DNA from 2 places in the Billgrantia hypersalina genome. Region 2 is predicted to be linked to the other one. Evidence: predicted binding sites of a transcription regulator. Region 2 holds the regulator's gene; the other holds the start of a gene.
The links. Region 2 encodes PhoB, which activates phosphate uptake and scavenging genes when phosphate is short. Its sites were predicted from a motif close to TGTCATANNNNTGTCANA; they were not measured.
Positions count from the first base shown of each region.

Region 1: a site for PhoB is predicted at 890-907, ahead of phnC (phosphonate ABC transporter ATP-binding protein). Genes of this name have one in related genera too.

Region 1 is NZ_JBMIQI010000010.1:60,262-65,228, reverse strand. Features, by position in the region: gene ACOJCM_RS06925 (tripartite tricarboxylate transporter permease) at 1-845, shown strand, start outside; gene phnC (phosphonate ABC transporter ATP-binding protein) at 1,076-1,906, shown strand; gene phnD (phosphonate ABC transporter substrate-binding protein) at 1,942-2,979, shown strand; gene phnE (phosphonate ABC transporter, permease protein PhnE) at 3,048-3,839, shown strand; gene phnF (phosphonate metabolism transcriptional regulator PhnF) at 3,903-4,655, shown strand; gene phnG (phosphonate C-P lyase system protein PhnG) at 4,652-4,967, shown strand, end outside.
Region 2 is NZ_JBMIQI010000007.1:144,828-149,794, reverse strand. Features, by position in the region: gene phoU (phosphate signaling complex protein PhoU) at 1-468, shown strand, start outside; gene cysZ (sulfate transporter CysZ) at 484-1,215, shown strand; gene phoR (phosphate regulon sensor histidine kinase PhoR) at 1,228-2,571, opposite strand; gene phoB (phosphate regulon transcriptional regulator PhoB) at 2,573-3,262, opposite strand; gene ubiA (4-hydroxybenzoate octaprenyltransferase) at 3,348-4,241, opposite strand; gene ACOJCM_RS04740 (chorismate--pyruvate lyase family protein) at 4,271-4,747, opposite strand; gene ACOJCM_RS04735 (FAD-dependent oxidoreductase) at 4,930-4,967, shown strand, end outside.

The DNA.
Region 1 (4,967 bases), on a different contig from region 2:
CCATTTCGGAATGCCTGGTGTTTCTCGAGGACGTGCGCGGCAGCGACAAGCCGACGCTCAAGGTCGGTTCGGCGGTGCCCGGGATCCGCAGCGCCTGGAGGTGTGCGCCGACCATCGGGCGCAGCTCGTTCATCGGCTTCGTCGCCGGCGTGCTGCCGGGTGCCGGCGCGGCGCTCGGCAGCTTTCTCTCCTACACCCTGGAGCGCCGCTGGCTTGGGCGTCGCGGCACGTTCGGCCAGGGCGATCCGCGCGGCGTGGCGGCGCCGGAGGCGGGCAACAATGCCGCCGCGGGCGGTTCGCTGATCCCCATGCTCTCGCTGGGCATTCCCGGCAGCGGCACCACGGCGATCCTGTTGGCGCTGCTGCTGTCGATGAACATCACACCCGGGCCGCTGCTGTTCTCGCAGCAGCCGGACATGGTCTGGGGCCTGGTGGCGGCGCTTTTTATCGGCAACGTGATGCTGCTGATTCTCAATATCCCGCTGGTGGGGCTGTTCGCCAAGGTATTGCAGGCGCCTGGCTGGTTTCTGATGCCGATGGTGGTGATGGTGGCCTTCGTCGGCGTCTACACGCTGAGCAACAGCGCCTTCGACCTCTACATGATGCTGGCCTTCGGCGTGCTCGGCTACGTGCTGCGCAAGCTCGAGATGCCGGCCGTACCGGTGGTGCTCGGGCTGCTGCTGGGTGGCCAGATGGAGTACAACATGCGCCGCGCCATGTCGCTCTCGGGCGGCGACTGGAGCATCCTGTGGAACAGCGGTATTACCGTGGGCATCTACGCCTTCGCCGTCACCCTTATCGTCGCCGGACTGGTCTACAGCTGGATGATGCGGCAGCGGGGTTGATGGACTCGCCATACGTCGTGCGCTTGCTGTTGCCGTGACACTGCGATGGCATTGCCATGACAGTCGCGCTTTCTCTCGCGGCAAGCGCTTGTTTCATAAGTCGTGGCATGCCGCCTGCCCCTTCCTGGCCGGCCCAGGGGAGGGGTAAATGTCACCGAATCGTTATTGTCTAGACAACTTCCCTTAACCTCACCCCGCGACACTGATGCCATCCGCAAAAGGAGGGCATCATGTCAACCACCCGCATCGCCGTCGAGCGGCTCAGCAAGAGCTTCGGCCAGACCCACGTACTCCATGAGGTCGGCTTCGAGATCGAGGCCGGCGAGATGGTGGCCCTGATCGGGCCGTCCGGTTCGGGCAAGTCCACGCTGCTGCGTCACCTGGTGGGGCTCACCTCCGCCAACCGTCATGCCGGTAGCCGCGTCCGTCTCATGGATCGCGACATCCAGCGGGATGGCCGCTTGCTGCGCGGCTCGCGCGCCCAGCGCTGCCGCTGCGGCTATATCTTCCAGCAGTTCAATCTCGTTGGCCGCCTCAGCGTGCTGACCAACGTGCTCGTCGGCCGCCTGGGCTCGATGCCGCGTTGGCGGGCATTGCTCGGCCGCTTCACCGAGGAGGAGCGCCTCCGGGCGCGCCAGGCACTGGCCCGTGTCGGCCTGGCCGAACTCGCCGAACAACGTGCCAACACCCTTTCCGGCGGCCAGATGCAGCGGGTGGCCATCGCCCGCGTGCTGATGCAGGACGCCGACGTGATCTTTGCCGACGAACCCATCGCCTCGCTCGACCCGCGCAGTGCGCGTGAAGTCATGGACATCCTCAAGCGCATCAATGTCGAGGATGGCCGCACCGTGCTCGTTTCCCTGCACCAGGTCGATTACGCCCGCCGCTACTGCACACGGGCCATCGCGCTCAAGCAGGGGCGCCTCTACTACGACGGCCAGACCGAAGGCCTTACCGAGACGCGGCTCCAAGCGCTCTACGAGAACGCCGGCCTGGACGCCCGCCCGGCATCGCCGAAGCCCGTGGCGACACCGATCGCCCTTGGCGCCGCTGCCAGCTGAACCCGCACCACACGCCACAACCGAGGAATATCGTCATGACCCCGACCCTTCGTCGCCTCACCCTACCGCTGATCGCCGGCCTTGGCCTGCTCGGCAGCCAGTTCGCCGCCGCCGAGGAAGAGATCGATACCCTGCGCTTCGGCATCATTTCCACCGAGGCCAGCCAGAACCAGGAGCCGCTGTGGCGCCCGTTCCTCGAGGACATGGCCGAGAGCCTCGGTGTCGAGGTGGAGCCGTTCTTCGCCAACGACTATGCCGCAGTGATCCAGGCCATGCGTTTCGACAAGGTCGACCTCGCCTGGTACGGCAACAAGTCGGCCATGGAGGCGGTGGATCGCGCCGGTGGCGAGATCTTCGCCCAGACCGTGCCCGACAACGGGGAGCCGGGCTACTGGAGCCTGCTCATCGTGCACAAGGATAGCCCCCTGGAGAGCGTCGAGGATGTGCTGGCCAACGCCTCCGAGCTGACCTTCGGCAACGGCGACCCCAACTCCACCTCCGGCTTCCTGGTGCCGAGCTACTACGTCTTCGCCCAGAACGGCGTCGAGGCCAGCGAGATCTTCAAGCGTACCCTCAACTCCAACCACGAAACCAATGCGCTGTCGGTGGCCAACCGCCAGGTGGACGTCGCGACCTTCAATACCGAAAGCATGGAGCGGCTGGAGCTTGCCCACCCCGACAAGGCCGAGCAGCTCAAGGTGATCTGGCAGTCGCCGCTGATCCCGTCCGACCCGCTGGTATGGCGCGAGGACCTGCCCGAATCGATGAAGACCCGGCTGCGTGACTTCATCATGAGCTACGGCGAGACCGAAGAGCAGCGCGAGAAGATTGCGCCGCTGCAGTGGGCGCGCCTGATAGCCTCCGACAACGATCAGTTGCTGCCCATCCGCCAGCTCGAGCTGTTCAAGCAGCGTGCCCAGCTTGCCGCCGACGACTCCCTCGATGCCGCCGACAAGGAGCGCCGACTGGCCGAGCTCGACGCTCAACTCGACGACCTCGACGAGCGACTGAAGGCCCGCGAGGCCGCTCAGGCCGAAGACGAGGCGGGCCTGACCACCGCCATGGCCCAGTAAACGGGCCGCATGCCGCGACGCCAATCGAGTGCCGAGGGGCCAGCACGGCCCCTCTCCGGAGAATCTTCATGACCGCAACGACTCCCACGCTGGCCAATGCCCCGGCCAAGCGCAGCTGGATCAACCTGCTCGGCTGGGCCGGCGCCCTGGGCGTGCTGGCCTGGGCCTGGCACGGCACCGAGATGAATCCCGGCGCGTTGGTCGCCAACGCCGGCAACATGGCCGAGCTTGCCGCCGACTTCTTCCCTCCGGCGTACGGCAACCTGGGCCGGTACATCGATCAGATGCTGGTGACCATCCAGATCGCCATCTGGGGCACACTGCTGGCGATCGTATGCGCCATTCCCTGCAGCCTGTTGTCGTCCGAAAACCTGGTGCCCTGGTGGGTCTACCAGCCCATGCGTCGCCTCATGGACGCCTGTCGCGCCATCAACGAGCTGGTCTTCGCCATGCTCTTCGTGGTTGCCGTTGGGCTCGGCCCCTTCGCCGGCACCCTGGCGCTGTTCGTTCACACCACCGGCGTGCTCGCCAAGCTCTTCTCCGAGGCCGTCGAGGCCAGTGAGGCCGGCCCCATGGAAGGTATCCGCGTTACCGGCGCCGGACGCATCGAGGAGATCGTCTTCGGCCTGATTCCCCAGGTGCTACCGCTATGGATTTCGGTGAGCCTTTACCGCTTCGAGTCGAACATTCGCTCGGCCACCGTGCTCGGCATGGTCGGCGGCGGCGGCATCGGCGTGGCGCTGTGGGAAACCATGCGCGGTTTCCAGTACGCCGAAACCGCCACGATCATGCTGGTCATCATCGTTGCGGTCACCGTGCTGGACATGGCTTCCCAGACCGTACGCAAGCGCTTCATCTAGTAGGGAAGCCGGCCGCGCCAGCGGCCCCTTTCCTCGGCACTGCGCTTATTTGCTGGAGCTGACATGTCTAGACAACTCGTCAAGGAACCGCTCGACAGGCCGCCTCGCTACCGCGAAATGGCCGACACCCTGGCGCGCGAGATCCGCAGTGACTACACCCCCGGCGAGTTGCTGCCCGCGGAGTCCGCATTGGCGCAACGCTTCGGGGTCAATCGCCACACCGTACGTCGCGCTCTCGACGAGCTGGTGGCCGCCGGGATGGTGACCCGCCACCAGGGGCGTGGCACCCAGGTCGTCGATCGGCGCCTCGATTACGCCATCAACGCCGCCAGCAAAGTGACCCATAACCTGGCGAACCTGGGCATCGCGACCCAGACCGCCTGCCTGGCGCAGGGGCTGCAGGTGCCGCCCGAGGCCATTGCCCAGCGCTTTGGGCTGCGTCCCGGTGCACCGCTGCTGTGCGTCGACACGTTGCGTCGTGTCGACGGCGCGCCGCTGATGCTGCTGCGCCACTGGTTCGACGCCGAGCGGGTGCCGGGCTGGGAACGGCGCTATCGCGGCGGCTCCACCCGCGCCGTGCTCGACCAGTACTACGGCTTGCAGCTCAGCCGGCGGCGCGTGCGCATCGAGGCGGACAGCGCCACACGTGACGATACGCGGCAACTCCAGTGCCCGCTCAACGCACCGCTGCTGTTGTTGACGAGCGATAACGTCGACCGCGACGGCACCCTGGTCGAAATCTCGATCAGCCGCGCCCGTGCCGACCGCTTCGCCTACCACATCGATTTCGCTTCCACCGACGAGGTGCACTCATGACTCACTTGCACGACCCGGGCAGGCCGCAGGCGCGACGTCAGCGCGTGCTGGCGCTGTCGCCCCGCGAGCAGATCGAGACGCGCTGGGCCACGCTCGGCATTCGTGTCGCCCATAGCTGCATTCGCGGCCCCGAGACCGGCATGGCCATGCTGCGCGGACGAATGGGCGGCACCGGTCGCGCCTTCAATCTCGGCGAGATGACCCTGACCCGGGCCAGCGTCGCGCTCGACGCCGAGTCGCCCGCTGCCGGTGCCCTCGGGCACGGCTGGGTGAGAGGGCGCGACCATCGCCATGCCGAGTTGATTGCACTGG
Region 2 (4,967 bases):
CTGCGCCTGGTGCTGGCGGTAATTCGTGCCACCGCCGACCTCGAGCGGATCGGTGACGAAGCGAGCAAGATCGCGCGAAATGCCCTGACCCTCATCGATGGCGGCAGCAGCGTGCGCGGTTTGATCGAGGTGCGCCATATCAGCGAGCACGTGCGGCGCATGCTGCGTGACGCCCTGACCGCCTTCGCCCGCTTCGACACCGAGCTGGCCCTGCAAGTGGTGCACGAGGACGACTCGGTGGACGACGAGTACGGCAGCGCCATGCGTTCACTGATGACCTTCATGATGGAGGACAGCCGTGCCATCGGCCCGGTGCTCAACGTGATGTGGATCTTGCGTGCGCTGGAGCGGGTCGGCGATCATGCCGACAACCTCGCCGAATACGTCATCTACCTGGTCAAGGGGCTCGACATCCGCCACATGCACCCGGATCAGATCGACGAGGACGCCTTGACACGCAAGGAGTAGCAAAAGAGGACTGGGATGTTGGACGCCTTAACGGCATTGAACCGCGGGACGCGACTGGTCTACGGTCGCGGCCTGCGTCGCTATGTTTACGCCCCGATCGCCGTCAACCTGGCGGTATATTCGGTCATGCTCTATTACGTGGTCAGTCACTTCGGCGGATGGCTGGCGAGCTGGATGGCCATGGTGCCGGCCTGGCTCGGCTGGTTGGAATGGCTGATCTGGCCGTTGTTCGTCATCAGCCTGATACTGATCGTATTCTTCACTTTCACCCTGGTATCACACCTGATCGCCGCGCCTTTCTACGGTTTCCTGGCGGCCAAGGTGGAAATCCAGGCCACCGGCCGGCCGCCCCTCGACGATCGAGGCCTGGCGCGTACGGCAGTGGACGCCCTGGGGCGCGAGCTGGTCAAGCTCGGCTACATCCTGCCGCGGGCGCTGGCATTGCTGGTCGTCAGCTGGATACCCACGCTCAATGTCGTCGCACCGTTGCTTTGGGCCCTGTTCTCGGCCTGGATCATGGCGATCACCTATCTCGACTATCCCATGGACAACAACAAGGTGAGTTTCGCCGACATGCGCCGTCGGCTCGCCTCGCGCCAATGGCAGACGCTCACCTTCGGCGGCTGGGTAACGCTGATCACCTGGATCCCGCTGGCTAACCTGTTCCTGCTACCTGGCGCCGTGGCCGGTGCCGTACTGATGTGGGACCGCCACTATCGTGGACAGCGTGACATCGCACCGACCTGAGTCGTCGCTTCCTTACTCGGCCGGTCGGTTGAGAGCCGTCTGGCCCGCGGTTGGGCCAACGGCCCTTGCATCGATCACCAGACGCGAGGCAGGGAAGACGCAGCGGAAGAGGGCGCCGCGTTCGGGATGGGATTCGATTTCCAGGTACGCGTCGTGGCGCAGCAATACGTGCTTGACGATAGCCAGCCCCAGCCCGGTACCGCCGGTTTCGCTGCTGCGCCCCTTGTCGACCCGGTAGAAGCGTTCGGTGAGCCGCGGAATATGCACCGGATCGATGCCGTCGCCGTCGTCCTCGACCTCCAGGCAGGCACCCTTGGGATGCGTTTTCCAGCGCAGCACGATGTGGCTGCCCTCCGGCGTGTAACGCACCGCGTTGGATGCCAGATTGGACAGTGCACTGTGAATCTCGCTGTCGCTGCCGAGCAGGCGACGGTTATCCACGACCTCTATGCGGATCTGCTGGCGGCCTGCCGACAGCGCCTCGGCGTCGCGGCGTACCTCCTCGAGTAGCGTGCCCATGGGCAGCGGCAGATGATCCTCGCCGCCGCGATCGATCTCCAGCCGCGACAGCAACAGCAGGTCGTTGACCAGATTCTGCATGCGGATGGTTTGCTCTTGCATACGGGTCAGCCCTTGAGCGAGCCGCGACGGGAGTTGATCGGCATAGGTGGCGTAGGTCTCGAGGTAGCCCGCCAGTACGGTCAACGGCGTTCTCAGCTCGTGGGAGACGTTGGCGACGAAGTCGCGGCGCATCTCCTCCAGGCGGTGCAGGCGGGTGATGTCGCGCGCCATCACCAGGCGCTCGTCGTCGCCATAGAGTGTGATCTGGAACTGCAGCACCTGACGTTCTTCCACCGGCGAGGGCAGCGTCAACGGTTCGCGATAGTCGCAAGCATTGAAGTAGGCGACGAAGCGGGGGTCGCGCACCAGGTTGGTGATGTGCTGGCCGCGGTCGTGGACCGCCTTGAGCCCCAGCATGCGCTCGGCGGCGCTGTTCCACCACTCCAGGTCGCCGCGCTGGTCGAGCATGACCACGCTGTCGCGCATTGCCTCGGAAGACTCCTGGATACGCTTGAGGGTCGCCTGCAGGCGATGCTGCGTATGGCGCTGGCCCTTCTGGTAGCGGTAGAGCCGGTCGAACAGTTCGCCCCACAGGCCGGTGGCCGCGGGAGGCTCACTGTGGGGATGGCGGGTCAGCCAGCGGCGCAGGGCATGGAGCTGGCGCAGGTGGTAGACCAGGCGCACGATAAGCCCCGCGGCAAGCCCGAGTCCGGGGGCTCCCAGCAGCCAGCCGACCAGGCTGCCGGCAACGGCTAGCAGGCCGAGGTGCCAGAGTTCATGACGCCAGGGGCCCACGTCAGCCCTTGTTGGAGAAGCGGTAGCCGGTGCCGCGCACGGTCTGGATCAGATGCTGGTGGGCATCGCCCAGCGCCTTGCGCAGCCGGCGGATATGCACGTCCACGGTTCGCTCCTCGACATAGACGTTGCCGCCCCATACCTGGTCGAGCAGCTGGCTGCGGGTGTAGGCACGTTCCTGGTGCGTCATGAAGAACTGCAGCAGGCGGTACTCCGTGGGGCCCATCTCAAGCGCGTGGCCATCGGCGCTGACGCGATGACTGACCGGATCGAGCACCAGGCCGTCCACCTCCACGGGCTCCTCGATGCCCTTGGGCGTGGTGCGCCGCAACACCGCCTTGAGGCGGGCCACCAGCTCGCGGGGGGAGAAGGGCTTGGTGATGTAGTCGTCGGCACCGGCCTCGAGGCCCTGGATCTTGTTGTCCTCTTCGCTCTTGGCGGTGAGCATGATGATCGGCAGTTCGCGGGTAGCTTCCTCGCGCTTGAGCCGGCGAGCCAGCTCGATGCCGCTGGTGCCGGGCATCATCCAGTCGAGCAGCAACAGGTCGGGCTGGTTGTCGACGATCATGCTGTGGGCGCTCTGGGCGTTGGCGGCCTCCAGCACGCGATAGTCTGCCATCTCCAGCGCCACCGCGATCATCTCGCGGATTGGCGCTTCGTCGTCGACGATCAGAACGGTCTTGGCGGTCATCCCGAAGCCTCGCGGTCAGTGACGGGTCGGTGACGATCTCACCACGTCATCATGACACTTGGATGACAGCGCTGCCATAGTCGGGCTAGACACCCACTGCCGGCCATAGGCTGAGGGCGATACCGGCGAATGCCAGCAGCCCCGACCAATGATTGTTGAGAAAGGCTTGGAAGCAACGATCGCGCTCCCGGGATCGGATCAGGAACTGCTGATGAACGAAGGCGGCGGCCATGCCTGCCAGGCCTAGCCAGAAGAAAACGCCGAGCTCGATGCGCCAGCCGACCCAGCCCAGCAGGCCCAGCGTGGCCAGCTGCAGCAGGCCGATCATGGTGCGATCAGCGCGGCCGAACAGCACGGCAGTAGACTTGATGCCGATCCTCAGGTCATCGTCGCGGTCGACCATGGCGTACTCGGTATCGTAGGCCACCGTCCAGGCCACGTTGGCGGCGAACAGCAGCCAGGCCTCCAGCGGGATATGGCCGAGCACGGCACCGAAGGCCATGGGTATCGCCCAGGAGAAGGCGGCGCCGAGAAACAGCTGGGGCAGATGGGTATAGCGCTTCATGAAAGGGTAAATGAAGGCCAGCCCTACCCCCACCAGCGAGAGCATGACGGTGAAGAGGTTGGTGAACCACACCAGCACGAAAGCCGCCGCGACCAGGCCCACGAACAGAACCTTGGCCTCGCGCTCGCTGATACGCCCGGTGGCCAGGGGACGGTTCTTGGTGCGCTTGACGTGGCCGTCGAAGTGACGGTCGGCATAGTCGTTGATCACGCAGCCTGCGGCCCGCATCAGGTAGACACCGGCGACGAAGATCAACAGCAGGTGCCGCTCGGGAACGCCGGCGGCGGCCACCCACAGCGCCCACAGGGTGGGCCACATCAAGAGCCAGGTACCGATGGGGCGATCCAGCCGCATCAGGTGCAGGAAATCGGGCAGGCGGGCCAGCCCCTTGGGGCGCATCAGGGAGCGATCCATCGATACCTCCTCATTCGATGGCGGTCATCCTAGCGCGTTGGCAGACCCAGTTCATCCGCCATCGCATCGAGAAAGAACTCTTGTACCAATACCGCGAAACGGCCGTGGCGGAACACCGAACGACGCCCCCAGGGGCCGGGCAGCGGATGGAAGGGGGCCGGGGCGGTGGTCACCTCGATGGGGCTTCGTGCCAGGCCGGGCTGGCGAAACAGCCAGCTGCCCAGTGAACGCTCGCCCAGCCGCTCGAGGCGCTGTCCGCGCAGCTGCGCCAAGGGTGCCACCGAGCGCGCCAGCACCCAGGGCCGCTCTTCCAGGCTCAGCGCCACTTCCCGCAGCCAGGCAAGACGGTCGTAAGGCAGGCCCAGGGCCCGGGCCTCATCAGGACGCGGCCGCCCCAGGCGCTGCGCGAGCAGGCGTACCTGGAAGGTTCGGCCGGCGCCGGCCTCGATCAGCCGCGCGGTCAGCGAATCCCGGCTGGCCACCCAGGCCCACCAGGCGGGACTCATCTCGGCACGCCCGGCGGGCAGGGGGCGCCAGCCGAGGGTTAAAGGGAGCGGGTCATGAGACGCCGCGCGGTTCCGGGCCACCTGCGCTCTCCGGGTCGATGGGGAGCGCGTAGTGTAACATGCGACCTGGACGATTCTTGACGGACCGCCCCCGCGGCGGACCCGCACACCCAAGGAGCCCTATGACCGCGCCCCTGACCATCGTTGGCACCGGCATGGC